4 regions of the Streptomyces sp. SD31 genome follow, and region 2 is predicted to be linked to each of the others. Evidence: riboswitches for the same ligand, from Rfam matches in the RefSeq annotation. Region 2 holds a riboswitch; each other region holds the start of a gene.
The links. A riboswitch is a leader RNA that binds a small molecule or an ion and turns the genes downstream of it on or off. The one in region 2 is predicted to bind cyclic di-AMP.

Region 1 (7,623 bases), on a different contig from region 2:
GCCCTCGAACGGGATCAGGAAGTTGACCGGCACCGAGTCCGGGTCCAGCTCACGCAGGGAGTAGACGACGTCGACCAGGTCCTCGTCGCTCTCGCCCATGCCCGCGATGAGGCCGGAGCAGGCGGACAGACCGGCCGCGTGCGCCTTCTGCACGGTGTCGACACGGTCGGCGTAGGTGTGCGTGGTCGTGATGTCCCCGTACGTGGACTCCGAGGTGTTGAGGTTGTGGTTGTACGCATCCGCGCCCGCCTCGCGCAGCCGCTCCGCCTGGCCGTCGGAGAGCAGACCGAGACAGGCGCACACCTCGACGCCCTCGTTCTGGTCCTTGATCGCCTTGATGGTGTCGGAGACCCGGTCCACATCACGGTCGGTCGGGCCGCGCCCGGACGCCACCAGACAGACCCGCTTGGCGCCACCCGCCAAACCGGCGGCAGCGGCCTGCGAGGCCTCGTCCGGCTTGAGCCAGGTGTACTTCAGGATGCCGGCGGTGGAGCCGAGCCGCTGGGAACAGTAGGAGCAGTCCTCCGGGCACAGGCCCGACTTGAGGTTGACGAGATAGTTGAGTTTCACCCGTCGGCCGAACCACTGCCGGCGTACCTTGCCGGCCGCGGCCACCACATCGAGCAGGTCGTCGTCGGAAGTGGCGAGGACGGCCAAGGCTTCCTCGCGGGTCGGCAGCTCGCGCCGAAGCCCCTTGTCCACCAGCGTGTTCAGCAGGTCCATGGGAGCTGATCCTGACGTACGGAGGGGCTCCGAGCCAAGGAGACTTCGGACAACCCTGTCACTTCGATGTGTGGGTATTGCCACACCGTGCGCCGTCGGTCGTGCGACTAGTGTCTGTGCACTGCCTACAAAAGCCCGGAGGAGCCATGGCGTTCGGCTGGATCGACGAGCAGGCGGAGCTGCGCCGCCGCGCCGGACTCGTACGGAGCCTGCGCCCCCGCCCCGCCGACTCGCCGCTCCTCGACCTCGCGAGCAACGACTACCTGGGCCTGGCCCACCATCCCGAGGTCACCGAGGGCGCGGCGCGGGCCGCCCGGACATGGGGCGGCGGTGCGACCGGATCCCGGCTCGTCACCGGCACGACGGAGCTGCACACCGAGCTGGAGCGCGAGCTGGCCGACTTCTGCGGCTTCGAGGCGGCGCTGGTCTTCTCGTCCGGCTACGCGGCCAACCTCGCCGCGGTCACGGCGTTGGCGCCACACGGCTCGTTCATCGTCTCCGACGCGGGGAACCACGCCTCGCTGATCGACGGCTGCCGACTGGCGCGCGGGACCACACAGGTCGTCGCGCACGCCGAACCGGACGCCGTGCGCAAGGCGCTGCAGACGCACGACGGGCCCGCCGTCGTCGTGTCCGACACCGTCTTCTCGGTCGACGGCGACGCCGCCCCGCTGGGCGGGCTCGCCGAGGTGAGCCGGGAACACGGTGCCGGGCTGGTCGTCGACGACGCCCACGGCCTCGGCGTGCTCGGCGACGGCGGCCGCGGCGCCCCGCACGCGGCGGGACTCGCGGGCGCCGATGACGTCGTCGTGACGGTCACGCTGTCCAAGTCGCTCGGCAGCCAGGGCGGAGCCGTCCTCGGCCCGGCCCGGGTGATCGACCACCTGGTCAACGCGGCCCGGACGTTCATCTTCGACACGGGCCTCGCCCCCGCCGCGGCCGGCTCGGCCCTGGCGGCACTGAGACTGCTGCGCCGCGAGCCCGAGCGTGCGGCGCGAGCCCGCACGGTCGCGAACGAACTGCACACCCGGCTGACAGCCGCGGGCATGGAAGCCGTACGTCCGGACGCCGCCGTGGTCTCCGTGCGCGCGCCGTCCCCCGAAGAGGCCGTGCGGTGGGCGGCCGAGTGCCGGGCGGCAGGCCTCGCCGTGGGCTGCTTCCGTCCTCCTTCCGTCCCCGACGGCATCTCACGGCTGAGGCTGACCGCCCGCGCGGACCTCTCCGAGGGGCAGATCGAACGCGCTGTACGGGTCATCGGCGAGACACGACCATGAGTCGGCGTGACACGGCCCTGCCGCCGCACCTGGCGTAACTGATCAGAGTTGGTCAGAACTGATCGGAATGGTCAAGGGTGAATGGTCAGGACTGGAACGCGGTCGTGAAGCCCGCCCAGCTCTCGGGGGAGAAGAGCAGCGCGGGTCCGGCCGGGTCCTTGGAGTCGCGCACGGCGAGCAGTCCGGTCCAGGGACCGGAGTGCGGCCGTGCCGTCTCGACACAGTTGTTCGCTCCCGTGCTGTAGCTGCTGCGCAGCCATCGCACGCCTTGCAGGTCGGTGGTGGAAGGGACGTTCCGAGGCAGTGCGGTCATGGTGCCTCCTTACGCGCCGCCGCCTATCGCGGCGATGCAATCCAGCGATTCCTCGGGCGAAAGGGCGTGGATCCGAAGGGCGTTGAAGGCCTCCGTGTAGGCCTGGAGGTCTTCTTTCCGTTCGAGGTAGAGGCTACTCGTCAAGTGGTCGAGAACAACCACATCCAGATCAGAAGTGCGCGAAAATGAGAAGATAACGAAAGGCCCGGTGATGCCGATGTGCTCCCCGGCCGCGAACGGCAGGACCTGCAGCCGGACTTGGGGCAGTCGCGCCGCCTCCATCAGCCGCCTCAGCTGCCGCGCCATCACCGCCGGCCCGCCGATCTCCCGGCGCAACACCGCCTCGTCGAGCACCGCGCTCAGTTGCAACGGCGGATCGCCGTGCAACACGTCCTGCCTGGCCAGACGGACCGCGACCAGCGCGTCGAGCCGTTCGTCGTCGGCGTCGTCCAACCCGCCCACTGCGGCCCGCGTCACCGCCCGGGCGTACTCCGGCGTCTGAAGCAGCCCGGGCACCACGGACGTCTCCAGCGTGCGCATCGCGCTCGCCTGGGACTCCAGGCTGATGAAGTCCCGGTACGTCGGCGGCAGCACTCCGCGGTACGCGTGCCACCAGTGATGCCGCCCGCCACCCTCGTCCGATCCCGCCAACACCAGCAGCAACTCCCGCAGTTGGGAGTCCTGTACGCCGTAGGCGTCGAGCAGTAACCGCACATCGGCCGGTTTCACCCCGCTGGCGCCGGTCTCGATCCGGCTCACCTTGGACTGGTGCCAGCCCACCAGCCGGGCCGCCTCACCACTGGTGAGCCCGGCCCCGGTGCGCAACGCACGCAGTTCCGCGCCCAGTTTCCGGCGGCGCACCGCGGGACCGTGCTGCATGGGCAACTCCTTACTCCAACCGAGCCGCCCAAATACGCTCTGCCGTCGCAGAGTTCACCGCTTCGAGCGACAGATATATGCATATCTTGGTGGATCGGCACCCTGACGGCCCTGGTAATGGCAGTCTGGCGACGAAGCACCAGTCCGGGACCGTACTCGAACCATCCGCTCCGTGTCGGACTGCGGTCCCGTTGGGAAAGGGACGACGTCGCCATGGCAGATCACCTGGAAGCATCCGTCACTCTGCCGAGCGATCCAGCCTCGGTCTCCGCGGCCCGGGCCTATGTGGTCACCACCCTCGCGGAGTGGGGACTGCCACCGGACACGGAAACGGCCGACACCATCCGGCTGATCGTCTCCGAACTCACCACCAACGCCGTACAGCACACCCTCGGACAGTCACCCACCTTCACGGTGGACCTCGAACTCGACCGTGACGAACACCTGCGCATCGGCGTCACCGACAGCCACCCGCGCTTCCCCAAGCGGCTGCCGGCCGCCGTCCAGCAGGACAACGGCCGTGGCCTGGTCATCATCCGCTGGCTGACCGCGGAGTGCGGCGGCAAGCTGAGAGTGCGGCCCACCCGCGAGGGCGGCAAGACCGTCTCCATCGAACTGCCGTGGACGGCGGCCGCGGAGCCGGTGCCGGTCGTGGGACAGCAAGAGCCGTAACCCTCACGGCTGCTGCGACTGCCCGGCCCGTCCGAACGTGCCGCGCAGCAGCGCCCGGAAGGCGTCCGCGGCGGGAGCCGCCTCGTCACTGCGGAACGCGACCGAGATCGTACGGCGCAGCTCGCCGCCCTCCAGCGCCCGCACCCCGACCGGCGTGACCGACGTGCGCGCCACCATCTCCGGTACGACCGCGACCCCGAGCCCCGCGCTGGCCAGCGCGCACACCAGGAGGTACCCCGGCGTCGGGACCAGGACCGAGGGCGTGGCCCCGGCCCGGGCCAGCACCGCCTCGACGCCCCGCCGGGCCGGAGCGTCCGGCGCCATGCTGATCAGCGGCTGCCCCGCGAGCTCGGTCAGCGGCAGCCGTGCGGCCCCGCTGGTGAGGGCGTGGCCCGGAGCGGACACCAGGACCAGCTCCTCGACGAGGATCGGCTCGGCGCCGACGGAGGACGGGAGCGGGACCGGGTCGCCGGGTGCGTAGGCGTGCGTCAGCGCCAGATCGACCTCGCCGGCCGCGACGGCGGCGACACCGGCCGACGGCTCGTAGTCGGCGACCGTCAGCTCCACCTCCGGATGCGCCCGGCGGAACGCGCTGAGGGCCGGCGGCAGCAGATGGATGCCCGCGGTCTGGAAGGTGCCGAGCCGGAGGGTGCCGCCCGTCAGGCCGGTCAGCCGGGCCAGTTCGTGCCGGGCCCGGTCGAGTTCGTCGAGCACCCGCCGCGCCCGGGCCACCAGCAACTCGCCCGCACCGGTCAGCCGCGCCCCGCGGTGGTGCCGCACCAGAAGGGCGGTACCCGCCTCGCGCTCCAGCTTGGCCAGCTGCTGGGAGAGCGCGGGCGTGGTGTAGCCCAGGCGCTCGGCGGCCCGGGTGATCGAACCCGCCTCGGCGACCGCCACCAAGGCGGCGAGGCGGGTCGGGTCGTACATGGTTGGGTCCCTTTCGAGCGCGGTGCCGACGGGTGACTGCCTGAGGATGTCTGCCTAAGGCTGTCTGCCTAAGGATGCCTGCCTAAAGCATTGCTTAAGGCATACCCAGAATATTCGAAATACCTGCTGAAGGCTCCCGCACGGCAGGCTGGCCGCATGGACGCTCAGCTCATCGCCTTCACCGGGGTCTCCGCCGGCCTGGTCGCCATGCCCGGGGCCGACTTCACCGTCGTCGTACGCAACGCCCTCGTCTCCCGCCGGGCCGGCATCGCCTGTGCGCTCGGGATCGGGGCCGGGCTGCTGGTCCATGTGACGCTGGCGGTGGTGGGAGTCGCCGCGGTCCTGGCCGCCGTACCGGCGCTGTTGCGCGCGCTCCAGGTGGTGGGCGGCGTCTATGTGCTCTATCTGGGCGTCCAGGCGCTGCGGCAGCGGCACCCGCAAGGGGAGGGCGCGCAGGAGGATTCCACCGCGCGACCGCTGCGGCAGGGCTTCGTCACCAACGCCCTCAATCCGAAGGCGTCGCTCACGTTCCTCAGCGTGCTGCCGCAGTTCGTGCCGGCGGGCGCCCCGGCGCTGCCCCGGACGCTGCTGCTCGCGCTGATCGTGCTCGCGATCGCGCTCGTCTGGTTCCAGGTCGTCGCCCTGCTGGTGGACCGGCTCGGCAGGTGGCTGCGCCGACCTCGCGTCGCCCGGGCGGTCACGACCGTCACCGGCGCCGCGCTGACGGCCTTCGGCGTGGCACTCCTCGCAGGGCCCCTGGTGGCCGTCTGACGCCCTTTCCGGCGACTGGCCCTCCATCCGGTGCCCGGGGGCGGTGACAGCGCGTCAGGCTGCCGTCACCGCCCCCGGGAAGGTCACTTGACCCGGCCGTACCAAACGCTCCTGGTCCAGATCTTCTGCAGCCGCACGACGTCCCCGCTCTTGGGGGAGTGCCAGATCTTTCCCTTCCCGGCGTAGATGCCGACGTGGTAGACGTTCGACCCCGAGTGGAAGAACACCAGGTCTCCGGCCTTGCGGTTGCCGGCGGAGATGTGGCGGGTCTTGTTGTACTGCTGGGCCGCCGTACGGGGCAGCTTCTTGCCGGCCTTCTTGTACGAGTACAGCGTGAGCCCGGAGCAGTCGAACCTGTGCGGACCTGTGGCGCCCCACTTGTACGGGGAGCCCTTTTTGGAGGCCGCGATCTGAAGTGCCTTGGTCGCCGGCGTGGCGGCTTCGGCCTCCGAGGCGAAGCCGGGCGCCACGATCGAGCCGCCCACTGCGGCGATGGTGAGAGCCGAGGCCGTACCGGCTCGGGCCATGAGCGACGGGACACGATTGAGCGCAGTCATGCGCAACCCTTCGTCAGCCGCCTGTGAAGGATGACCTGTCGGATTCGGGCTGGCGAAGTTGCCCGGCCGCGTTGCCGCGGCTTCACCCCAAGGGTTGCTCGGATCGAACGAACGTCCGCTCCGGCGACCCGTCTTGCTCGGGTCCTCCACTCCTGCCGATCCACTCCTGTCGACCGGTCATCCGGGCGGCGGCAGGACTCGGCGTCCGCCCGGACCGCCCCGCCGCTGTGGCGGGGGCTTGTCGTCAGACAGGGATCTTGACGCACGGATGAACGAAAAACCCAACGGAACCGGGGATTTGTGGCGTTACTCACCACTCGCCCGTTCGGGTGGACACCCCCGTGTTCGACCGGGTGTCCAGGTACTCGACGAGCCCCGGACCAGCGATGGAGCGTCCCATTCCGCTTTGGGGTCATGCCTGTTGCGCAACCTGAAGGGCGCGTAAAAGGGCAGGTTGCTACGCCGAAAGTGGGTAAGCCTTTTGGTTCGTTTCGACGTCCATCCGGACGCCTCGCTCGTGGGCCGAGGCGTCCGGAATCGTTCTGTACGAGTCGTCAACTGTCGGAGCGCGGCAACACCCTGACGCGGGCCGTGCGGCGTTCCCCGTCCAGCACGCGCAGCGCACGCGCCAGCGTGGGGGAGTGCAGCTCGGTCTCGCCCCGCTGGTGCATCAGCGCCAGCGCGTCCCGCAGCTCGGTCGCCTTGCCGACGAGCGCCTGGGCGGCGCGCAGTCCGCGGTAGGTGTCTCCGTGCCGCGTCGGGTTGATCCGGCCGAGCAGGTCCACCACATCGAGATAACGGTCGATCAACTCCCCCTCCGCACGCGTCAGTGCGGGCAGCGGCGGCAACTCGGGTGGAAGCACCGGTCGATCACCGCCCCGTGGGCGGGGCGAGGGTGGCCTTGCGGCTGGGGATGATCCGGTCCACCAGGCCGTACTCCACGGCGCCCTGCGCGTCCAGGATCTTGTCCCGCTCGATGTCGGCGCTGACCTGCTCGTGGCTGCGCCCGGTGTGCCGGACGAGCAGTTCCTCGAGGCGGGTCCGAATGCGCGTCAGCTCGTCGGCCTGGATGGCGAGATCGCTCGCCTGGCCCTCGACCGGCTCGGGCAGCGCCGGCTGGTGGATCACCATGCGGGCACCCGGCAGCGCGAACCGCTTCCCCGGCGTGCCCCCGGCCAGCAGCACCGCGGCGGCGGAACCGGCCTGGCCCAGGCAGATCGTCTCCACGTCGCAGGTGACGTACTGCATCGTGTCGTAGATCGCCGTCATGGCGCTGAACGAGCCGCCGGGCGAGTTGATGTACAGCGAGATGTCCCGGTCGGGTTCCTTGTGCTCCAGATACATGAACTGCGCCATCACGTCGTTCGCCGAGGTCTCGTCGACCTGTGTGCCGAGGAAGACGATCCGCTCCTCCAGCAGCTTCGAGTACGGGTCCTGCGTCTTGGTGCCGGAACTCGTGCGTTCGGTGAACTCGGGCAGGACATAGCGGGCGGTCGGTCGGGTCATG
Region 2 (7,623 bases):
TACGAGTCGGCCGTGTCGATGAAGTTGCCGCCCGCCGCCGCGTAGGCGTCGAGGACGGCGAAGGACTGGGTCTCGTCGGCGGTCCAGCCGAAGACGTTGCCGCCGAGGGAGAGCGGGAAGACCTCTAGGTCGGAGGAGCCGAGCTTGCGCAGGGAAGCAGTCATGCTCCATATCAACGCCCTTGGCGGAGGGCGCTCTTCCACGCCCGCCGCAAAGTTCCCGTAAACAAGCGGACCCCGGCGCTCCGGAAACCGGCAGCCCTGACGTCGGGGGTTGCCGTCAGGACCGCCGGGGATCAGACGTGGGGGAACCTCAGGGCGTGAGCCCCTTGCCGCGCAGCCACACCAGCGGGTCGATGCCGCTCGTGCTGCCGTCGGGGTGCACCTCCAGGTGCAGGTGCGCACCGGTCACGTTGCCCGTGGCGCCCACGCGTCCGATGACGTCGCCCGTGTTGACCTTCTGGCCGACGCTCACGCTGATCGAGGACTGGTGCGCGTACCAGAGCTCGGTGCCGTCGTCGAGGGTGAGCACCGTCTTGTAGCCGTACGACCCGTCCCAGCCGGCGAAGGTGATCGTGCCGGAGTGAACCGCCTTGATCAGCGTGCCGGTGGGGGCGGCGAAGTCGAGGCCCGTGTGGTAGCCGGAGGACCAGTAGGCGCCGGCCTGACCGAAGGTCGAGGTGATGGTGTACGAGGAGGTCGGCAGCGTGAACTGCTTGGCCAGCTCGGCGAGGCGCTCGGCCTCGGCCTTCTTGCGGGCCTCCTCCTCGGCCTTGGCCTTCGCGGCGGCGGCCTTGGCCTCGGCTTCCTTCTCCGCCTTGGCGGCCGCGGCGGCGGCCTCCTTCTCGGCGGCGGCGACGGCGGCCGCGGCGGCCTTGTCGTCGATCTGGTCCTGCTGCAGCTCGGCCTGCGCGATGATCCGGCTGCGCAGCGCCTCGCCGGCGTCGGTGGTGCCCTGCGCGGTCTCCTCGGTCGCCGTGCCCATGGTGCTGAGGGCGGTGGCCGTGTCCTCGGCGGGCTCGGCGGAGTCGTCGGAGATCAGCGGCAGGTCCGGCATGGTGATGGCGACCGGCGGCTTGCCGCTGTTCGCGCTGGCCATGCCGCCCGCGCCGACGGCGGCTATGACACCGACGCCGAGAACCGTGGAGCTGCGGGCGAGTCCCCCGCCGCGCTGCTTGGAGACGCGATGCCTGCCGCGTACGGGACGAATGGATTCCGCAGTGGGGTTCCACTCCTCCAACGGGCCCTCGTCGGTGCGGTAGCGGTCGTAGCCGAAGCTGTCGGTACCGCGTTGGCTCGGCACGAACGGGGCTTGCTGGGCAGGCCTGTTGGACGCCACGTGGGCGTGCTCCTTTCCTTCCTTCTCGCCTACCGGGTTAGCTGACGGGTTCGGAGCAGGAAGGTCTCCTACGCGCGTATACCGGCCGTGAGTTCACGGCGGCATCCATGCGATTCACCCCAAGGTGGTGGTTCCCCGGTTCCCTTGCGGGATTCGGCGCGTGCGCACGGAGCCGCCTCTTGTGACGGCTGGGACGACCGCGCTGCGTTATCGAACGTTAATAGACGCGGGGTGCGGATTCCAAGCTGTTCCACTTGATCATTAACTAATTTCGCCCGGACTTACGGGTCATGAGCGGCCTAAATCGGGCGAGTTGGCCGGGACTCAGGAACCACACAGGTATTGACGGTATGTCAGTTGTTATGCGGAGGGCAGTCAGCCGATCACATCCGGTGACAACGATCAAGGCCGTCGTACGGCCATGAGAGCCAGGTCGTGCGCCATGCCGCCCCGCAGGACGCAGAGCAGCCGGACGGACCGGCGCGCGTACGAGATCCGCCGTTCATCCCACCTCACCAGGGCTGCTGCCGAAGTGGGGGGCGGGAAGCGAGTCGGAAAATCGTCGAGAAAACACTCAGGGCCGGAACCAATTGGTTCCGGCCCTGAGCTTTCAGTAGCGGGGACAGGATTTGAACCTGCGACCTCTGGGTTATGAGCCCAGCGAGCTACCGAGCTGCTCCACCCCGCGGCGATGACTCAATAGTACGCCATCCGCAGGACAGAAAGCACACGCCTTTACCGGCGCCACGGCAGCAGGTGACCATTCGGGGCTTTTGCCCGATTCTCGTACTCCGGCATGACCAGGACATCCACCCCCTCCCCCGCCAGCAGCCCGCTCCCGTCGGCGCCCACCACGAACGTGTCCGGCTCCCGCCAAGCCGTCACCACCCGCCGCACCCCCGCTTCCAGGATCAGCCGCGCGCAGGGCGCCGGCCGGGAGGCCCGCCGGGTGCACGGCTCCAGGCTGCTGTATACGGTCGCCGACGCCAGCCTCGGATCACCGGTCGCGATCTTCGCCAGCGCCGCCTCCTCCGCATGCACCACGGGATCGCCGCCCTCCCTGGAGTGCCCCCGCGCCAGCTCCGTGCCGTCGGCCGCCACGACCACCGCCCCGACGCTGAAGGCGGTCTTCGACGGCGGGCACTGCGCCGCCAGGTCACACGCCAGTGCCAGCCAGTGCCGATCCGCGGCGGAGGGAAGAGTGCCGACGCCGGGCGCCGTCGGCTCGTAGCGCATCAGGACGACGTCCTCGATCCGTCGCGCCTCCAGCAGCCGGAGCCGGCCGCCCTGATACCCACCCGGCCCGAACAGCCGCGGTGCGTCCGGGTCCCCGACGAACAGCGGCGCCAGCACCAGCTGCACCTCGTCCGCGAGGCCCTGTTGTAGCAGCTGCGTGTGGATCGTGCCGCCGCCCTCGACCATCAGCCGCTCGACGCCGCGCACCTCGCCCAGGTGCTCCAGCAGCCCCCGCCAGTCCAGGTCCGCGCCCAGTGCGACCACGTCCGCCGCGACCGGCGTCCGCCGCAGCCGCTCCGCGCCCTTCTCCGTCGTATAGACGATCTTCTCGCCGCCCGTGTGCCAGAAGTTCGCCGCCGGATCCAGTTCGCCGGACGCGCTGACCGTGACCTTCAGCGGATACGCCGGTTTGCCCGCCGCCACCCGCGCGGCCCGCCGCTCGGCCGAGTTCACCAGCAGCCGGGGATTGTCCGCCCGGATCGTGCCGGCACCGATGAGGATCGCGTCCACGGAGGCCCGTACCTCGTCGACGCGGTCGAAGTCGGCCGGGCTGGAGAGGAGCAGGCGCTCGGGGGTGGTGTCGTCGAGGTAGCCGTCCAGCGAGACCGCGGCGGACAGCAGGACGTAGGGGTACGACGGCATCGGCGCGCTCTCCGGCTCGGTCGGGGAAACTCGGGCTTGGTTCAAGTTTGAAACAAACCTACACTGGGGGCATGACGACTCGCTGGCTCACTCCCGAGGAGCAGCGCGCCTGGCGCGCCTACATCGCCTCCGCCGCCCTCGTGGAGGACGCGCTGGACCGGCAGCTCCAGCAGGAAGCCGGCATGCCCCATCTGTATTACTCCATCCTCGCCACCCTGTCCGAGACTCCGGAGCGCCGGTTGCGCATGACCGATCTCGCGGAAGGGCTGAAGATCACCCGCAGCCGGCTGACGTACGCCGTGACGCGCCTGGAGAAGGACGGGCTGGTGCGGCGCGAGGACTGCCGCTGGGACAAGCGCGGCAGCATCGCGGCGATCACCGAGGAAGGGATGCGCGTCCTGGAGCGCACGGCTCCGGGGCACGTGGAGACCGTACGGGCGCTGCTCTTCGACCGGCTGACCCCGGAGCAGGTCCGACAGCTGGAGGAGATCTTCACCGCGGTCGCCGAGGGCTTCCAGGGAGAGGACGCGCACGCCACCGCCGACGACGTGCCCTGGCGGCGGCGCTCCGGCAAGTCCTGTTCGTGAGGCAGGAGTCGGGAGGCAAGAGTCGTGGGGCAGGAGCAACGAGGCCCGAGTCCGACCGGCCTGTGACGCGGGCGACAAACTTGTTGCTTCAAATTTAAAGCATGGGGTAGGGTCCTGCACCGAGGAGCTGCTTCAAATCTGAAGCAGCCGGCCCACGTACGGAACCCGGAGATCCCGCATGCCCGACTTCACCGCCGCCGCCACCCAGCGCGCCCGCGTCCGGGTCCCGCTGCGCTTCCACGACGGTTACTCCGTGGACGCCGAGCTGGTCACCTTCCACGGCCTGACCGACGGCCAGGAGCACGTGGCCGTCGTCCTCGGCGACCCGGCCCCCGGCACCACCCCGCTCGTCCGGCTGCACTCCGAGTGCCTGACGGGCGACGTCTTCGGCTCGGCCCGCTGCGACTGCGGCCCCCAGCTGCGCGAGGCCGTCGAGCGCATTGCCGAGCGCGGCGGGGTGCTGCTGTACCTGCGCCAGGAGGGCCGCGGCATCGGGCTCTACAACAAGCTGGACGCGTACGCCCTCCAGGACCAGGGCCTCGACACCTACGCCGCGAACGCCGCCCTGGGCCTGCCGGAGGACGCCCGCGACTACACGGCGGCCGCCCAGATGCTCACCGCCCTCGGCATCGGCGAACTGGACCTGCTCTCCAACAACCCCGACAAGGCCGACCAGCTGCGCGCCCTCGGCATCCAGGTCCAGGGCCGCGTCCCCACCGGCGTCTTCGCCACACCGGACAACGTCCGCTATCTGCGCGCGAAGGTCCTGCAGACCCAGCACACGCTGCCGCTGGGGGATCTCGCGGGGCTGAACGTAGGCTGAGCGGACGGCAGCACGCGGCAGACAGAACGAAGGGGCGGGTGTCCTGATCGGACACCCGCCCCTCGGCCATGCGTCATACGACTAGGGCCGACTACGGCCGACTACGGCGTGACCTTCTCGATCGTCACCCCGCCGACACCCGCGGTCGTCCCGCGCGTGTTCACCAGCCGTACCTCACCGAAGAGCTGCCGGCCCTCGGGCACGGCCCGCGCGACCGTGACGTTCGCCGCCACCTTCGCCGAGTCGCCCGTGCCGAGCTTCACCTGCGTCGACTCGTCGACCGTGACCGAGCCGAGCGCGGAGGAGAAGAACGCGTCCCGGTAGTCGTACTCGGTGGAGCCGGACGGCACCTCGAAGCCGACAACCTCGACGGTGTACTTGCCGGCGGCCGGGTTGGCGATGGAGACGGCCTCCTCGGAGTCGCCGTCCGCGGACTGACCGACGAGCTCGCCCTCGGCGTCGTACACGTTCAGGTCGAGGTCGGAGGCCAGATCGGAGACCTTGCCGATGGCGACGTCCAGCGACGTGGTGCCCTCGGGCACCTCGACGGTGCTGGTCTGCGTCTCACCGTCGGCGATGGTCGGCCGCGCGGTCTTCGACGAGCCGAGCGCGCCGCCCTTGAGGTTGCCCTCCACGGCCTCCAGCTTGTTGGTCACCGTCCAGGAGGCGGCGACCGGAGTACCGACCTTGGCCTCAGGCACCGTCACGGCCGCCGGGTCGAAGGACGCGCCGTAGACGGTGGCGTTCAGCTTGTACGGGTTGTCCAGCAGGGCCGACGTACGGCGCGAGTCGACCTCGATCTCCCAGACGCCGGGCAGCGGGTCCTCGTAGGAGGCGATGTCCGTCGTGTTCGGGTCGTTGTCGGCGACCGGGGTGCCGTACGGGCTGATGGCGCTGAACAGCGTCCGGCTGCCCTCCGCCAGGCCGCCCAGCGTGACCTGGAGCGACTTCGTGCCCTCGGGGACGGTGACGAAGTACGACTTGACGTTGTTGCGCTGCACCGACCCGGACGCGGTGAAGGTGTGCTGGAGCGGCGTGGAGACCACGACGGTGTTCAGGATCTGCTTGTCGACGCCCACGGTCCTCGGGTCGTCGGCCTCCAGGATCGCGCTCTTGATGCCCGCGTGCTTCGGGGCGGCCTGGACCTTGACGGTCACCGCCTTGTTCAGCGGCAGGTCGACGACCTTCGGGCCGACGATCGAGAAGGTGCGGGCCTTGTTGTTCGCCAGGCGCAGGATGTGCGGGAGCGAGCCGGCGGGGCCGGACGTACGGGTGATCGTGACGTCGTACGTCTTCTTCTTCCCGGCCTTGAGGCCGCCCTCGCGGTCGTAGACGCCCGTGCCGAAGCCCGGCGTCTTCAGCGCCTGGTCGAGCGCGGTGTCGACCGGGGCCTTCACGGCGTAGTCGTGCGCGGTGGCGCCCGCCTTGATCGCCTTCCAGGCGTCGACGACGTCGATGAGGCCGGCACCCTCCTCGTACGCCTGAAGTCCCTCGATGTGGTGGGCGGTCGAGGTGAGCGCGGTGCGCAGCTTCTGGGGCGTCAGCTTGATGCCCTGCTGCTTGGCGGCGCTCAGCAGCAGCGCGCTCGCGCCCGCCGTCTGCGGGGCCGCCATCGAGGTGCCGTTGTACATGGCGTAGCCGGCCGGCAGCTTCCAGCCCGCCTCGGCGATCGGCGAGCCGGGCATCCAGGCCGGGATCGTGCTGACCGCGGCGCCGGGGGCGACGACCGTCGGCGTGAAGCCGCCGTCCTCACGCGGGCCGCGCGAGGAGAAGTTGAACAGCTGGTACTTGTTCTCGACGCCGGTGCCGTAGTTGGCGGCGAAGGTCTCCTTGGAGACACCGGCGCCGACCGAGATGACCTTGTCGGCCAGACCCGGGTCGCCGATGGTGTTGGCGCCGGGACCGGAGTTGCCGCCGGAGAGGACGAGCTGGACGCCGTACGTGTCGATGAGCCGCGTGTACAGCTCGGCGCCGGCGTTGTTGCCGTCGTTCAGGGGCGGCAGGCCGCCGATGGACATGTTGACGACGTCGACGCCACGGTTGACGACGAGGTCGATCATGCCCTCGGTGATGGCGACGTTGGAGCAGCCGGGGCCGAAGAGGCAGGCCCGCGAGGAGACGATCTTCGCGCCGGGGGCGGCGCCGTTCATCTTGCCGCCGAACATGCCGTTGGCGGCGGTGATGCCGGCCACGTGGCTGCCGTGCGAACCGGCGGTGAGGCCGATGTTGACGAAGTCGGCCTTCTTGCCGACCCAGTCGCCGCCCAGCGGATCCATCGGGACGTCCTTGCGGACCTCCACGACGAAGTCCTGGCTCTCGGGGATGTCCGTAGCCGGGTCGTCGGTGCCGAAGTGGCCGACCTGGTGGCCGTCCTTGTAAGGCTTCATCGGCGTGTCGTCGGTGAAGTCGCCGTTGTCGTTGACGTCGACGGTGACCGTGCCGGCCTTGGCGTCGTACAGCACGCCCCAGTCGTCGGTCGTGTCGCCGTCGCGGTTGACGTCGCCGTCGGCGTCGCCCTCCGTGACCTTGCCCTGATTGGTGACGGCCTCACGGAAGGTGCTGATCTGGAACGAGCCCGCAGGGGCCTTCCAGGTCTTCTCGCCGTAGGTGAAGGAGGGCCCGGCGACGGAGGTGGTCATCGCCCGCCAGGTGCCGTCGCCGTCGACCAGCGGGTCGGTGGCGGTCACCCAGTCGACGATCTTGCGCTCACCGGTCGTCGTCTTCTGCAGTGCGGGACTGGCGAGGTCGACGCCGGTGTCGAGGACACCGATGGTCACGCCACGCCCGTCCGCCTTCGGGTTCTTCTTCACGAAGTCGACGGCGCCCGTCTCGAAGGACGGGTTGTACGGGTTCTTCGCGGGGGTGTTCTTGTCCGGGCCGGAGTAAGTGGCCGCGGTGGCGCTCGACTTGCCGCCGCTTTCGAGGCTCGGCTCCTCCAGGGGTATTTCGTCCCGCAGGTCGATGGCCTGCACGGAGGAGAGCTTGGCGGCGGCCGCG
Region 3 (7,623 bases), on a different contig from region 2:
GCCGCCGCACGGACCGCGCCTCGGCGCGCTGCTCGCGCGCGTACTGCACGGCGAGCGAGCGGTCCGTCGGCTCCAGGTCGAACTCCAGGCGTACGACGCCGTCCTCGAAGCTGCGCTTCTGGGTGTACCCGGCGTCGGTGAACACCTTGATCATCTTGGTGTTTGCGGGCAGCACCTCGGCGGCGAACCGGCGGATGCCCCGCTCGCGCGCGACCGCGCCGATGTGTTCGAGGAGGGCGGAGGCGACGCCGCGCCCCTGGTGGGCGTCCTGGACGAGGAAGGCGACCTCGGCCTCGTCGGCGGGTGCCGACGCGGGCATTCCGTCGGCGCCGATCCGGTCGTAGCGTACGGTTGCGATGAACTCGCCGCCCACTGTGGCCGCGAGTCCCACCCGGTCCACAAAGTCGTGGTGCGTGAAGCGGTGGACGTCCTTCGCGGACAGACGCGGGTAGGGCGCGAAGAAGCGGTAGTACTTCGACTCGTCCGACACCTGCTCGTAGAAGCTGACCAGACGCTCGGCGTCATCAACGGTGATGGGGCGGATGCGTGCGGTGCCGCCGTCGCGCAGCACCACGTCGGCTTCCCAGTGGGCGGGGTACTCGTGCCGGTCCGAGGCGCTCTGCATGGGGCCCAGAGTACGGCTCGCGTCCGACAACGGCGCGAGGCAGTCTGTGGAGGACGTATGTCGGGTCGAGGCCGCGACCCGACGGCCGCCTCAGGAGGGGCGTTTTGTCCCTCCCGGCATGCTTCACGGGTGTGGGAAACTGGTCTAGACAACCCTGAACACCGAAGGGCAGCATCACATGGCTGAGCGCCGCGTCAACGTCGGCTGGGCCGAGGGCCTTCACGCCCGCCCCGCTTCCATCTTCGTCCGGGCCGCCACGGCCGCAGGTATCCCGGTGACGATCGCCAAGGCCGACGGCAACCCCGTCAACGCGGCCTCCATGCTGGCCGTTCTGGGCCTGGGCGCCCAGGGCGGCGAGGAGATCGTCCTCGCCTCCGACGCCGAGGGAGCGGACGCCGCCCTCGACCGCCTGGCGAAGCTGGTCTCCGAGGGCCTCGAGGAGCTTCCCGAGACGGTCTGAACGACCTGAGCGGTCCTGTGGAGCAAACGGTGAAGCCGCGTCTGCCTTTCCGGCCGACGCGGCTTCGCTGTTTTCGGGCAGGCGGCCACGCTTTTGAGGCGGGCAGCCGCGAGAATTAACGGCGGCACCCGAAAAAGGGCAGCGGGAATTCCCCGCCACCGAATATCACCTCTTTGTATACGGCGCCCGTGTTAATGTCGCAGGCTCGGCATGTTTACGGGATGTTGCGAATTCCTCACACGGTCCGCGCGGTCACCGGGGGAACCGAACCGCAGTCGGTGCGCGGAGATCGCGCGCTCGGTGTGCACCGCCGTGATCGCGCGGGCGCGATCACTGTCGCCGCGCGCCACCGCGTCCACGATCGCACCGTGCTCGGTCCAGGACTCCACGGGATTGACCGGCGCCTCCACCGCGTACATCCAGGCGATCTTGTGCCGCAGCTGGGTCAGCATCGAGGTCAGGGCGGGGCTGCCGCAGGCCTGGGCGAGCGTCTCGTGGAACCAGCCGCCCAGGGAGCGCAGATCCTCGCTGTTGCCCCGCCTGGCCCGCTCCTGGCCCAGCCTGACCAGGCCGCGCAGCACCTTCAGATGGGCCTCGGTGCGCCGCTGGGCGGCCCGGGAGGCGCCGAGCGGCTCCAGCAGGGTGCGCATCTCCAGCAGGTCGGCGGCCTCCTGCTCGGTCGGTTCGGCGACGCACGCGCCCGCGTGCCGCCGGGTCACCACGAAGCCCTCGGCCTCCAGGGTGCGCAGGGCCTCCCGCACGGGGACGCGGGAGACGCCGTAGCGGCGTGCGAGGAGTTCCTCGGTGAGCCGGCTGCCGCGCTCGTGGACACCGGCGACGATGTCGTCCCGGATCGCGGTGCATACCGAGTGCGCCGGAATACGCATGACCGACCTCCGCCTTAATCCCCGTGAAACGTCGACGAATGACGTGTGTTCAGTGACTCTATTGCAACCTGCTGGAATTTCCGATGGCGGGTCGGAATCCATGGATATTTTTTGGACAGCGGGTCGTCCGAAACGCCGAAAGCCCCGGCTCGGGGAGCCGGGGCTTCGGGGAGACCGTCCGCGGGGTGAGTCCTCGGGGAGAGCGGCCTCGGGGAGGCGCGGTGGAGGCGTCAGACGTTCACGCCGTGCGAGCGGAGGTAGGCGACGGGGTCGATGTCGGAGCCGTACTCCGCCGTCGTGCGGGCCTCGAAGTGCAGGTGCGGTCCGGTGACGTTGCCGGTGGCGCCGGACAGGCCTATCTGCTGGCCGGGGGTGACGGTCTGGCCCACCGAGACGCCTATGGACGACAGGTGGCCGTACTGGGTGTACGTGCCGTCGTTCATCTTGATCACGATGTTGTTGCCGTACGACCCGCCCCAGCCGGCCTCCACGACGGTGCCGGAGCCGACCGCGTGGACGGAGGTGCCGCTGGCGGCGTGGAAGTCGACGCCCGTGTGGCTGCCGGAGGACCAGACGGCGCCGCCGGCCTTGTAGCCGGTGGAGACGTACGAGCCGGAGATCGGGGCGACGTAGGACAGCAGGCGCTTGCGCTCGGCCTCACGGGCGGCGCGCTCCTTGGCCTCGCGCTCCTGCTTGGCCTTCTCGGCCGCCTTCTTGCGCGCGGCCTCCTCGGCGGCCTTCTTCCGGGCCGCGGCCTCCTCGGCGGCCTGCTCCTGGGCGGCGGCCTGGGCGTCGATCTGGTCGGCGATCGAGTCCTCGATCGTGACGACGGGGATGAGGCCGGTCTGCTCGGCGGCGGGTTCGGCGGCGAGCGCCGGGGCGGCGAGGGTGCCCATGACGCCGGTGGCGGTGAGAGCGGCGACGCCCGCCGCGCGGGCGGTGGAGCGTTCGAACCGGCTGGGGCGACGGTGCTTCCCGGTGGGGCGGTTCTTCCCGGTGGCGCAGGTGAACGCCATGTAGTGGCTGGTCCTTTCCTTCCTTCTCGCCTACCGGGTTAGCTGACGGGTTCGGAGCAGGAAGGTCTCCTACGGACCCCCTCGCGGCTGCGCGGGCGCCCGATTCACCCCAGGGACTACGGTGGGTCCCCGGCTCCCCTGGCTCGCGCCGTACGGGGACTCGGCGATGGCTGTCCGGTGCCGCGGGCGCGGCGCACTGCCTGACGGACAGCCCGGAAGACGCTAAGCGGCGCGACTTTCAATCCCCAAACGGATCGCGACTTTTGTAGCGCATCCCACAGGCCAGACGGGCAACCTTTCCCTCAATTCGGGCATAAAGGGGCCCTGGTGGCTTCGAAGTCACCAGGGCCCCTTACGCGCGCGTGCCGTCGCCCGGCGCGGTGTCCGGGCGCGGTGTGGGCCTGCTACTCGGCGGCCACGACGGTGACTTCGCCGATGCCGAGGGCCTCGACGGGCTCCCGGATCTCGGCCGCGTCGCCGACGAGGATCGTCACCAGACGGTCCACCGGGAAGGCGTTCACGGCCGCCGCGGTGGCCTCGACGGTGCCGGTCGCGGCGAGCCGCTGGTACAGCGTCGCCTGGTAGTCGTCGGGCAGGTGCTGCTCGACCTGGTCGGCCAGCGTGTTCGCCACGGAGGCGGCCGTCTCGTACTTCAGCGGCGCCACCCCGACGAGGTTCTGCACGGCGAAGTCCCGCTCGGCGTCGGTGAGCCCCTCGTCGGCGACGCCGCGCAGGACCTTCCAGAGGTCGTCCAGCGCCGGACCGGTGTTCGGGGTGTCGACGGAGCCGCTGATGGCGAGCATGGCCGCGCCCGTGCCGTCCGGGGTCGAGCGCAGGACCTGCCCGAACGCGCGCACGCCGTAGGTGTAGCCCTTCTCCTCGCGCAGGACCTTGTCCAGGCGGGAGGTAAGAGTGCCGCCGAGGCAGTACGTGCCGAGCACCTGCGCGGGCCACACGCGGTCGTGCCGGTCGGGGCCGATGCGGCCGATCAGCAGCTGCGTCTGCACGGCGCCGGGGCGGTCCACGATGACGACGCGCCCGGTGTCGTCCGCGGTGACCGGCGGAACGGGCCGGGGCTGGGCCGGGGAGCCGGTCCAGGCGCCCAGGGTGTCGCCCAGCAGGGCGTCGAGGTCCACGCCCGTGAGGTCGCCGACGACCACGACGGTGGAGGTGGCGGGGCGCACGTGCCGCTCGTAGAAGGCGCGTACGGCCGCGGAGTCGATGCCCGCGACGGTGTCCTCGGTGCCCTGGCGCGGGCGGGACATGCGCGAGGTCGCCGGGAACAGCTGCTTGGAGAGCTCCTTGGCGGCGCGGCGCGAGGGGTTGGCCAGCTCGTGCGGGATCTCGTCGAGGCGGTTGCGCACCAGGCGCTCGACCTCGGCGTCGTCGAACAGGGGCGCCCTGAGGGCGTCGGCGAGCAGACCGAGCGCCTTGGGCAGGCGGGAGACCGGCACCTCGAGGCTGACGCGGATGCCGGGGTGGTCGGCGTAGGCGTCGAGCGTGGCGCCGCAGCGCTCCAGCTCGGCGGCGAACTCCTCGGCGGTGTGCTTGTCGGTGCCCTCGGAGAAGGCGCGCGCCATGATCGTGGCGATGCCGTCCAGGCCCTTCGGCTCGGCCTCCAGGGGCGTGTCCAGGAGCACCTCGACGGCGATGACCTGCTGGCCGGGGCGGTGGCAGCGCAGGACCGTCAGGCCGTTGTCCAGCTTGCCGCGCTCGGGCGCCGGGAACGCCCAGGGCCGGGCCTCGCCGGCCTCGGGCTGCGGGTGGAACTCCATGCTGGCGAGCTCGGTCACTGCGCCGACTCCTCGTTCTCGTCAGTGTTGTCGGCGGCCTTGAGGTCGTCGGCCTCGGCCGCGGTCGGCTCGTACACGAGCACCGCGCGGTTGTCGGGGCGCAGGCGGGCCTTGGCGACCGCCTGGACCTCCTCGGCGGTGACGTCGAGGACGCGCTGTACGGCGGTGAAGGCGAGCTGCGGGTCGCCGAACAGGACGGCGTACCGGCACAGTTCGTCGGCGCGGCCCGCGACGGTGCCGAGCCGGTCCAGCCACTCGCGCTCCAGCTGGGCCTGCGCGCGCTCCATCTCCTCGGCGGTGGGGCCCTCCGCGGCGAAGCGGGCGAGCTCCTCGTCGACGGCGGCCTCGATGACGGGGACCTCGACGTCGCCGGAGGTCTTCACGTCCAGCCAGCCCAGGGAGGGCGCTCCGGCCAGACGCAGCAGTCCGAACCCGGCCGCCACGGCCGTACGGTCGCGGCGGACCAGGCGGTTGTAGAGGCGGGAGGACTCGCCGCCGCCGAGGACGGTCAGCGCCAGGTCGGCCGCGTCGCACTCGCGCGTGCCGTCCACCGGGAGCCGGTAGGCGGCCATCATCGCGCGCGCGGGGACGTTCTCCTCGACGACCTCGCGCAGCTGCTCGCCGATGATCTCGGGCAGCGAGCCGTCGCGCGGCTCGGGCTTGCCGTCGTGGGCCGGAATGGAGCCGAAGTACTTTTCGACCCAGGCGAGCGTCTGCTCCGGGTCGATGTCGCCGACGATGGACAGGACGGCGTTGTTGGGCGCGTAGTAGGTGCGGAAGAACGCGCGCGCGTCCTCCAGGCTGGCCGCGTCCAGGTCGGCCATCGAGCCGATCGGCGTGTGGTGGTACGGGTGCCCGTCCGGGTAGGACAGGGCCGTCAGCTTCTCGAAAGCGGTGCCGTACGGGACGTTGTCGTAGCGCTGGCGGCGCTCGTTCTTGACGACGTCGCGCTGGTTCTCCAGGCCCTCCTCGTCGAGCGCCACCAGGAGGCTGCCCATGCGGTCGGCCTCCAGCCACAGCGCGAGCTCCAGCTGGTGGGCGGGCATGGTCTCGAAGTAGTTGGTGCGCTCGAAGCTGGTGGTGCCGTTCGGCGAGCCGCCCGCGCCCTGGACGAGCTCGAAGTGGCCCGTGCCCTTCACGCTCCCCGAGCCCTGGAACATCAGGTGCTCGAAGAGGTGGGCGAGTCCGGTACGGCCCTTGACCTCGTGGCGGGAGCCGACGTCGTACCAGAGACAGACCGCGGCGACCGGCGTGAGGTGGTCCTCGGAGAGCACCACGCGCAGGCCGTTGGCCAGGCGGTGCTCCGTCGCGGTGAGGCCGCCGGATTGTGCCTCCGGTGTGGCCGTGTGACCCATGGGCAAGGTGTCCTTCCGGTCGCGTGCACTGCGTTGTGTCGAGCAGTTCGTACTCAGTTCCTGCCACTGTATGCAGCGTCCGAAGGGTCGGCGAAGTTCCCGGTCGGAACACCGTGTCCATACGACGGTGAACGTGGGCGGGAACGCCGAACAGGACAGCGCTCGGGCACAGCTCGCCATCCCCTCCCGCCTGCCCGCTGCCGCATGACTTCGGACAGTGCCCGCCGATCACTCCGGCGAGTGAACGGTCTCGCGGCGCGCGCTTGCCTTCGCGCAAGCGGGGCCTCGACCAGGGCCGTTGGCGCCCCGCCGCTCCCCTCTGTCGCAGGGAGGGCCCGGCGTCGGCGACACTTCTCGCACGCCGGGCGGGAGCCCAACATCGGGTCCTGGTCGGTGGTTGTCAGTGCCGCGGTCCACAATGGTCCGCGTCAGATCCCGCAAACGCTCGAGCGACCAGAACCAGAGGAGCCGGCAGCGATGGCCCGCCGCAGCACGAAGATCCCGCCGCCCGACGACTCGTACGAGGAGAAGATCCTCGACATCGACGTCGTCGACGAGATGCAGGGCTCCTTCCTCGAGTACGCGTACTCGGTCATCTACTCGCGCGCCCTGCCGGACGCCCGCGACGGCCTCAAGCCGGTGCACCGCCGCATCGTCTACCAGATGAACGAGATGGGCCTGCGCCCCGACCGCGGCTATGTGAAGTGCGCCCGCGTCGTCGGCGAGGTCATGGGTAAGTTGCACCCGCACGGCGACGCGTCGATCTACGACGCCCTGGTGCGCATGGCCCAGCCCTTCTCGATGCGCGTCCCGCTGGTCGACGGGCACGGCAACTTCGGCTCGCTGGGCAATGACGACCCGCCGGCCGCCATGCGGTACACCGAGTGCCGTGCCGCCGAGCCGGCGAGCCTGATGACGGAGTCCATCGACGAGGACACCGTCGACTTCAACCCCAACTACGACGGCCAGGAGCGGGAGCCGGTGGCGCTGCCCGCCGCCTTCCCGAACCTCTTGGTGAACGGCTCGTCGGGCATCGCGGTCGGCATGGCCACCAACATGCCGCCGCACAACCTCGCCGAGGTCATCGCGGCCGCCCGCCACCTGATCCGCTACCCGAACGCGGATCTGGACGCCCTGATGAAGCACGTCCCCGGCCCCGACCTGCCCACCGGCGGCCGTATCGTCGGCCTCTCCGGCATCCGGGACGCCTACGAGACGGGCCGTGGCACGTTCAAGATCCGTGCCACGGTGTCGGTGGAGACCGTCACGGCGCGCCGCAAGGGCCTCGTGATCACCGAGCTGCCCTTCGCGGTCGGCCCGGAGAAGGTCATCGCCAAGATCAAGGACCTGGTCGGCTCGAAGAAGATCCAGGGCATCGCCGACGTCAAGGACCTCACCGACCGCCAGCACGGCCTGCGCCTGGTCATCGAGATCAAGAACGGCTTCGTGCCCGAGGCGGTCCTGGAGCAGCTCTACAAGCTGACGCC
Region 4 (7,623 bases), on a different contig from region 2:
AGGAATTTGCCGCAGAGGCAAGCCTCCGGCTGAATGGAGAGCATGAGCTCTTCCGAGATCGAGCCGGAGGCCGATTCGACGGGGCGGGAGGCCCTCCCCGTCGTCGCGCCCCAGCTCCGTGCGCTGCGCCGCCGCGCCTCCCTCACCCTGGAGGCCGCGGCCCGCGCCGCGGGGCTGTCGCCGGCCCACCTCTCCCGCCTGGAGACCGGGCAGCGTCAGCCCTCGCTGCCGATGCTGCTCGCGCTCGCGCGCATCTACGGTACGACCGTCTCCGAACTGCTCGGCGAAACGGTCGCCGACCGGGACGCCGTCGTGCGCGCCGCCGACATGGAACCGACCGCGGCGGGCGGCTGGACGTACTGGCAGGCAGGCGCGCCCGGGCGCGGGATGCAGGCCCTGCGCGTCCATGTGCCGTACGGCGCGCAGGGCGACATCGTGCGTGTGCACCCCGGCGAGGAGTGGCTCTACGTGCTCCAGGGGCGGCTTCGATTGCGCCTCGGGGACACCACGCACCGGCTCGCGCCCGGCGACAGCGCGCACTTCGACTCCCTGACCCCGCACCGTATCGCCGCCGAGGACCAGGGCGGGGTCGAGCTTCTCTTCGTCCACACCCTGCTGCAGAGCCCCACGGCCACGCTGTGCCTGGGCCCCACCCCTGGAGTGACGCCATGAGGGACATGGAGGAGCGGTTCCCGCGCGCCCTGTGGGTGCGACTCATCATCTACATCGCGGTGGGGCACGTGTTCGCGGCCTTCATCTACCTGCTGTTCGAGGTGGGTGCGAAGTAGATGTGCCGAGCGAGGAAGTAGATGTGCCGAGCGAGGAAGTAGATGTGCCGAGCGAGGAAGTAGATGCGCGGAGCCAAACACAGGTGCGGGGTGGGGGCGAGGCGGCGGCCGGGGGTCAGTCGAGCAGGCGCTCCCGCAGCCGCTCCCGGATCTCCGGGGTGACCCCCAGGCCCTGCTCCAGGTAGGTGTCGACGCCGCCCCACGTCTCCTTGATCGTCTCGAAGGCCGCCATGAGGTATTCGGCGCGTGCGTCGAAGAGCGGGCTGAGCAGCTCCATGACCTCGGGGGAGTAGGCCGAGGCGGAGCTGCTGCTGCGGTGCACCTTGTAGCGGCGGTGCTTGGCGTTGGACTCCAGGTAGTCGGTGAGGATCGCCTCGCGCTCGACGCCGAGAGCGAGCAGCGTCACAGCGATGGACAGCCCGGCGCGGTCCTTGCCGGCCGCGCAGTGCATCAGGGCGGGGACGCTGTCCTCCGCGAGCGCGTGCAGCACCCGGGAGTGCTCGGCGGTGCGCTCCTTGATGATCGTGCGGTACGAGGCGATCATCCGGCCCGCGCCCTTGCCGTCCGCCAGGATCGCCCTGAGCTCGTCGAGGTTGCCGTCCCGGACCATCTTCCAGAACTCGGCGCCGTCCGCGGGATCGGACAGCGGCAGGTTCACATTGCGTACGCCCGGCAGCTCGACGTCCGGCCCTTCGAGCTTCTGGTCGGCCGCGTTGCGGAAGTCGAAGATCGTGTGCAGCCCCAGGGAGTCCAGGAAGGCAGCGTCCTCCTCGGTCGCGTGCGCGAGGTGGCCGCTGCGGAACAGCACTCCGTACCGCACCCGCCGTCCGTCCACTGTCGGCAGTCCGCCCACATCGCGGAAGTTGCGAACTCCGGCCAGTTCGGGCTCGGTCGACGGGATCTGCTGCGTCACGGGGGCTCCTCCCAGTCGGCCCCGCCGACGCGGCTCTGCGGTGCGGCCGACGGGGTGCGTTCTCGACGATACGACATGGCTTCCTGGGCCAATGAGTTGTCCACAGGCGTTGCCTCGGCATCGCGGTGCGCATGATGATGTTGGTACTTGATTGCACCTGTTCGCATCTGTGAGGGCTTGATGCTGGAGATCTCCAACGACGGTCGTACGTGGCTCCTGACCGGGCCGACCAGCAGTTACGCCGTCCATCTGACCGAAGGCGACGAGCTCCTGCACCTCCACTGGGGGCCACGCATCGCCCTCGCCGACGCCGAGGCCCTCGCCGTGCGCCCGCTGCCGGCGTACTGGCCCTTCGAGTCCCCGCTCGATGGACGCGAGGAGTACCCGGTCGAGGGCGGCCCCCGCTTCGTGCGGCCCGCCCTGTCCGTGCGCACCGACGAGCGGCGCGGCACCGAGTGGGGTTTCGAGCGGTACGAGACCGGGGACGACGAACTGCGGTTGCGCTTTTGTGACGGCGGGCTGAGCGTCACCCTGCACTACCGGATGCGCGGGGACGTCGTGGAGCGGTGGGTGACCCTGGACAACCAGGGGCCCGCCCTGGAGGTGCTGCGCGCCGACTCGGCCACCTGGACGCTGCCCGACCGGGAGGACTGGCGGCTGTCCCAGCTGCACGGCCGCTGGGGCGCCGAGTCCCGGCTCGCGCGGTCCCCCCTCACCTACGGCGAGAAGGTCATCGGCAGCCGCCGCGGGCACACCGGGCACCAGCACCTGCCGTGGGTCGCGCTGGACACCGACGCCACCGAGGAGCGCGGCGAGGTCTACGGCTGCGCCCTCGGCTGGTCCGGATCCTGGCGTATTGCCGTGGCTCAACTCCCGGACGCGCGCGTGCAGATCACCGGCGGGACCGGATACGACGACTCGGGCCTGCTGCGGCTGGCCGCGGGGGAGTCCTTCACGACCCCCGTCTTCGCCGGACTGTGGAGCGACGGCGGCTTCGGCGGGGCGAGCCGGGCCTGGCACGCGTACCAGCGCGCGTACGTGATCCCGGACGCGGACCGGGACCGGCCGGTGCTGTTCAACTCCTGGGAGGCGACGGAGTTCGACATCTCCGAGGAGCAGCAGAGCGTGCTCGCGCGGCGGGCGGCGGCCATCGGCGTCGAACTGTTCGTGGTCGACGACGGCTGGTTCGGGACGCGCACCAGCGACCGCGCCGGGCTCGGCGACTGGACGCCCAACCCCGACCGCTTCCCGTCGGGGCTCAAGCCGCTCGCCGAACACGTGCACGCGCTCGGGATGGAGTTCGGCATCTGGGTCGAACCGGAAATGGTCAACCCGGACAGCGAGCTTTACCGCGCTCACCCGGACTGGGTTCAGCACCAAACGGGACGAAAGCGGACGGAGTTCCGCAATCAACTCGTGCTGAACCTGGCGCGCGACGACGTCCAGGAGTACCTCTGGGAGCGGCTCGACGGGCTCCTCTCCAGCGCCCCGATCGACTATGTGAAGTGGGACTTCAACCGCTGCTTCACCGACGCCGGCTGGCCCGGTGAGCCCTATCCGCAGCGCCTGTGGGTCGACCACGTGCGCGCCCTGTACCGCCTGCTGGACCGGCTGCGGGCCGCGCACCCGGGCGTCGCCTTCGAGTCCTGCTCGGGCGGCGGCGGTCGGATCGACCTCGGCGTGCTGAGCCGTACGGACCAGGTGTGGACCTCCGACAACACCGACCCCCTCGACCGGCTCGCCATCCAGCACGGCTTCAGTCAGATCCATCCCGCCCGGGTCATGGCCGCCTGGGTCACCGACAGCCCGAACGCCATGCTCAACCACCGGGCCAGCTCGCTGCGCTTCCGGTTCGTGAGTGCCATGGCGGGCGTGCTCGGCGTCGGCGGTGACCTCTCCGAGTGGAGCGAGGAAGAGCTCGCCGAGGCCCGGAAATGGGTGACGCTCTACAAGGAGATCCGGCCCGTGGTGCAGCGCGGCGACCTCTATCGGCTGCGGCCGCCGCGGGGCGGGCTGAGCGCGGTGCAGTACGTACTCGGGGACGAGACGGTCGTCCTCGCCTGGCTCCAGGCCCAGAGCTACGGCGAATCCCTGCCGGCCTTGCGGCTGCGCGCCCTCGACCCGACAGAGTCGTACGAATGCCTTGAAACGGGCGAAATTCACCGAGGTGCCGTACTGGTGCATCACGGACTGCGCACCGGATTGCAGGGTGACCTTGATGCGACGGTTATCCGACTGCGTCGCATCTAGGGGTTCTGTCCGAATTGGTGCCTTCATTCCAACTCGCTCTGGCGTAAAGGAAGCTGGAGCGGTGTCACGTGAGGAGCGTCATATTCGTGACCGTGCGTCGCCCGTCATGTTCACGTAATTCGCGTGTTTTTCCAGGGGTTTTGGGTCGCGTGACACGCCGATAATCCACGGAGGGTGACCGGGAATTCCCACAAGGGATCAACAGGAACGCATTCGGACGGAACCCCTCACTTGTTCCCGTGCGTCTTCCTCGCTTACGTTCGCCACCAATCCGGACGGACGCCCAATCCTGCCGCCGCCCGGAGCCCGCGCACACTCACCCGACCACGGCAGGAGCGGGGGACCCACAGGTACAACCGCCTGTTCCGGTCTCCGGAACGGCTAGGGGTAAAGCCGCGTTTCGGCGCGGCCGGGCATCTCCAGCCCGCACCCGACAGCTCACCTCGCAGGCGCCGGAGAGGAATTCGCCATGCCCGCGAAGGGTAAGCACCGCCGCCCGAAGTCCCAGCGCTTCACCCGCTCCATCGCCGTCGCCGGAACCGGTGGCGCCGCTCTCGCCCTCCCGCTCATGGGAGCTACCGGCGCCCACGCCGCTCCCTCGCAGTCCACTTCGGAAAAGGCTGTTCAGTCCCTTCCGGCCGCCGAGAAGAAGGCGGTCGAGAAGAAGGCCGCCGAGAAGAAGACGGACGTGCGGACCTATTCGGTGAGAGTCGGCGATTACCTCTCGAAGATCGCCGACGAGCAGAACGTCAGCGGTGGCTGGAAGAAGCTCTACGCCGACAACCGCGAGGTCGTCGGTGAGGACCCGTCGCTGATCCACCCCGGTCTGAAGCTCACGATCGGCAAGAAGGCCACGGCGAGCGCCCCCAAGTCCTCGTCGCCTTCCTCCTCTTCGGCGCCCTCCAAGGACTCGTCCGCTTCGAAGTCCTCCACGAAGTCCTCCACGGAGTCCTCCGCGTCGAAGAAGACGACCACGGCCGCCCGGAGCGCCGACACGGCCACCGGCTTCTCCGCCCCCGTCGCCGGTGCCGCCGTCAGCACCGCCTACAAGGTGGCGGGCAGCATGTGGTCCAGCGGGTACCACACCGGCGTCGACTTCGTCACCCCGACCGGCACCGCACTGAAGGCCGTTGGCGCGGGCACCGTCGTCTCCGCGGGCTGGGGCGGCGCCTACGGCAACCAGGTCGTCATCCAGCTCGCCGACGGCTACTACGCCCAGTACGCCCACCTGTCGTCGCTCTCCGTCTCGGCCGGCCAGACCGTGACCGCGGGCCAGCAGATAGGCCTCTCCGGCGCGACCGGCAACGTGACCGGTCCGCACCTGCACTTCGAGATCCGCACCACGCCGGACTACGGCTCGGACCTGGACCCGGTCGCCTACCTCCGCTCCAAGGGTGTCCCGGTCGGCTGACGACCCTCCTCGGAACCACCTGCCTGACACGCCATCGAAGGCCGGACCTCGATCCCCGGGTCCGGCCTTCGGTGTGTCCGGCTGTGCTCGTTCATGATCGCTCCATTGCGGTCTTGTGGCAGAGCCGGCCAGGGTGTCGACAAGGAGGGGAAGGTGAGGCCACAGTGATCTCCATCATGGTGCAAGCGCTTTCTGCGATGGCTCCTGGAGGTTTCCGTGTCCGGCGTCCACAGACGTACGTCCCTGGCCGCCGCGGTGGCCGTGGGCTTGCTCCACGGTTCCTCGCAGCCCGCCTTCGCGTCCGATGCGTCGACTGTCGTACGCCCCGACGACAGGCGTCTCGTCTACGAGGGGCACTGGGGCCGCACCTCTGAAGCGGCCATCACCGTCAACTCGGGGTCCCGGCTGCGCTTCCGCTTCACCGGGGACAGCGTCCACGCCCTCTTCGGCGTCGCCTCGATCACCGTGCCCGCGCAGATCTACGTGTCGGTCGACGGCGGGCCGAAGCGCCTGCACGCGGTCGACCGGGGCGATCTGCGGATCGCGGCCGACGGCCGGGGGCCCCACTCGGTCGAGATCTCCGTCAAGGACGTCTTCTCCCGGGCCAACCGGTGGACTCCGCCGCTGGAGACGGGCGTCGTGCTGACCGGACTGCGGCTCGACGACGGCGTGCGTCTGCAGCCTCAACGCGCCCCCAGTACCCGGAAGCTGGCCTTCTACGGTGACTCCATCACGCAGGGCGTCATGGCTCTGTGCGAGGTGAACACCTCCGACTGCGCCGACGGTACGGCCGCCTACCCCACCCTCGTCGCCGACGCCCTGCGTGCCTCGCTCACCCAGGTCGGCTTCGGTCGCCAGGGTGTGATCCAGACCGGCAACGGGGGAGTGCCGGCCGCCCCGGACGCGTACGGCTGGAACCACGCGGGCTCCCGGGCCGACTCCGACCGCCGGGCCGACGTGATCGTGGTGAACCAGGGCACCAACGACGCGGCGTACGGCTCGGCCGAATTCCGCGCCGCCTACCGCGCCTACCTGGACAAGCTGCGGGCCGCCGCACCGCGCGCCCGCATCCTCGCGCTGCGCCCGTTCAACGGCGCCCACGCCGACGACATCGCGGCCGTGGTCGGTGAACTCGCGGACCCCCGCATCGAGTTCGTCGACACGACCGACTGGCTCTCGTCGGCGGACGGGGACTTCAACGGCACCGTCCACCCCAGCACTCAAGGCCATCGCAAGGTGGCCACCCGCCTGATCGCCCTTCTCGCAAAAGGGGTTCGAGTGCCCCCGCCTCCACACCCTCGCCCAGAATCCCGAGTGCGGCCTCGGCCGGACCGCGCGGGGTCACCCGCAGCCGACGTACACGCACCACTGCCCGGGCACCGACACCCGTCGCGTGCCGCAGCCCACCTTCACTTCCCGGAAGGGGCCGTCTCCCTTGACGACCACGCGTAGAGCATTCGGAACCCTGGCCGCCGGCGCCGCCCTCGCAGCCTTCGCCCCGGCGTGGACGGCGAGTGCCATGCCCCGTCACCGCCGCCTCATCGCCCACGACGACTTCCGTCATGGCCTGGGGCAATGGGCGGTGGAGCTCGAGAAGGGCGGCACCGTCACCGCCTCCCGCGGGCTCCTGGAGGTCGACGTACCCGCCGGTGCGACGGTCTGGTTCAAGAAGCGGCTGGAAGGGCCGTACGTCATCGAATACACGGCCACGCCCATATCGGAAGGCGGTGTCAACGACCGCGTCTCCGACCTGAACAACTTCTGGAACGCCACCGACGTCCGCTCCCCGGACGACATCTTCGCCACGCCGCGGAGCGGGGCGCTCGCCGAGTACGACTACCTCAAGACGTACTACGTCGGCTACGGCGCCAACACGAACACCACGACCCGGATGCGCCGGTACGTCGGCCAGGCGGGGATCCGCCCGCTGCTCTACGACTACACGGAGCCGCTGCTCGTGGCGAACGAGCCCAATCGGGTCCGGATCGTCTCCGATGGCTCGACGGTGCGCTGGTGGGACAACGGGCGGCTCGTCTTCGACCACACCGACCCGGAGCCGTACACCGGCGGGCACTTCGCGTTCCGCACCACATGGAGCCACTTCCGGATCAGCGACTTCAGGGTGTGGCGGTTGAGCCCACAACGCCCCTGATCAGAGGCTTATTCCAGGTTTGGTCAACGCTTTACAAGTGGCTTATCTCACCGCCCGTCAACCCTTCCTTACGGTCGCGTAGGTCACATTCGAAGGTGAATCATGTGCC

Region 1: it holds a riboswitch for cyclic di-AMP, as region 2 does, so the genes downstream of both, ACTMVF_RS32270 (C40 family peptidase) here and ACTMVF_RS00070 (M23 family metallopeptidase) in region 2, are expected to answer to the same signal.
Region 3: it holds a riboswitch for cyclic di-AMP, as region 2 does, so the genes downstream of both, ACTMVF_RS29750 (M23 family metallopeptidase) here and ACTMVF_RS00070 (M23 family metallopeptidase) in region 2, are expected to answer to the same signal.
Region 4: it holds a riboswitch for cyclic di-AMP, as region 2 does, so the genes downstream of both, ACTMVF_RS16185 (peptidoglycan DD-metalloendopeptidase family protein) here and ACTMVF_RS00070 (M23 family metallopeptidase) in region 2, are expected to answer to the same signal.

Annotation. Positions count from the first base shown of each region.
Region 1 is NZ_JBQHCX010000017.1:191,192-198,814, forward strand. It holds gene bioB (biotin synthase BioB) at 1-723, opposite strand, end outside; gene ACTMVF_RS32240 (8-amino-7-oxononanoate synthase) at 870-1,997, shown strand; gene ACTMVF_RS32245 (DUF397 domain-containing protein) at 2,083-2,310, opposite strand; gene ACTMVF_RS32250 (helix-turn-helix domain-containing protein) at 2,320-3,189, opposite strand; gene ACTMVF_RS32255 (ATP-binding protein) at 3,403-3,861, shown strand; gene ACTMVF_RS32260 (LysR family transcriptional regulator) at 3,865-4,788, opposite strand; gene ACTMVF_RS32265 (LysE family translocator) at 4,945-5,559, shown strand; gene ACTMVF_RS32270 (C40 family peptidase) at 5,643-6,116, opposite strand; cyclic di-AMP (ydaO/yuaA leader) riboswitch at 6,120-6,252, opposite strand; gene ACTMVF_RS32275 (hypothetical protein) at 6,671-6,979, opposite strand; gene ACTMVF_RS32280 (ATP-dependent Clp protease proteolytic subunit) at 6,987-7,622, opposite strand.
Region 2 is NZ_JBQHCX010000001.1:22,145-29,767, forward strand. It holds gene ACTMVF_RS00065 (aldo/keto reductase) at 1-164, opposite strand, end outside; gene ACTMVF_RS00070 (M23 family metallopeptidase) at 313-1,338, opposite strand; cyclic di-AMP (ydaO/yuaA leader) riboswitch at 1,350-1,507, opposite strand; tRNA gene ACTMVF_RS00075 (tRNA-Met) at 1,953-2,026, opposite strand; gene ACTMVF_RS00080 (dihydrofolate reductase family protein) at 2,074-3,216, opposite strand; gene ACTMVF_RS00085 (MarR family winged helix-turn-helix transcriptional regulator) at 3,288-3,803, shown strand; gene ACTMVF_RS00090 (GTP cyclohydrolase II) at 3,982-4,626, shown strand; gene ACTMVF_RS00095 (S8 family serine peptidase) at 4,728-7,623, opposite strand, start outside.
Region 3 is NZ_JBQHCX010000015.1:157,991-165,613, forward strand. It holds gene ACTMVF_RS29735 (bifunctional acetate--CoA ligase family protein/GNAT family N-acetyltransferase) at 1-625, opposite strand, end outside; gene ACTMVF_RS29740 (HPr family phosphocarrier protein) at 804-1,085, shown strand; gene ACTMVF_RS29745 (GntR family transcriptional regulator) at 1,277-1,972, opposite strand; gene ACTMVF_RS29750 (M23 family metallopeptidase) at 2,203-2,988, opposite strand; cyclic di-AMP (ydaO/yuaA leader) riboswitch at 3,002-3,164, opposite strand; gene ACTMVF_RS29755 (M16 family metallopeptidase) at 3,393-4,781, opposite strand; gene ACTMVF_RS29760 (M16 family metallopeptidase) at 4,778-6,136, opposite strand; gene ACTMVF_RS29765 (DNA gyrase/topoisomerase IV subunit A) at 6,614-7,623, shown strand, end outside.
Region 4 is NZ_JBQHCX010000006.1:419,318-426,940, reverse strand. It holds gene ACTMVF_RS16205 (helix-turn-helix domain-containing protein) at 43-672, shown strand; gene ACTMVF_RS16200 (DUF6126 family protein) at 669-788, shown strand; gene ACTMVF_RS16195 (tyrosine-protein phosphatase) at 904-1,701, opposite strand; gene ACTMVF_RS16190 (alpha-galactosidase) at 1,882-3,951, shown strand; cyclic di-AMP (ydaO/yuaA leader) riboswitch at 4,259-4,416, shown strand; gene ACTMVF_RS16185 (peptidoglycan DD-metalloendopeptidase family protein) at 4,421-5,362, shown strand; gene ACTMVF_RS16180 (GDSL-type esterase/lipase family protein) at 5,579-6,814, shown strand; gene ACTMVF_RS16175 (DUF6250 domain-containing protein) at 6,798-7,514, shown strand.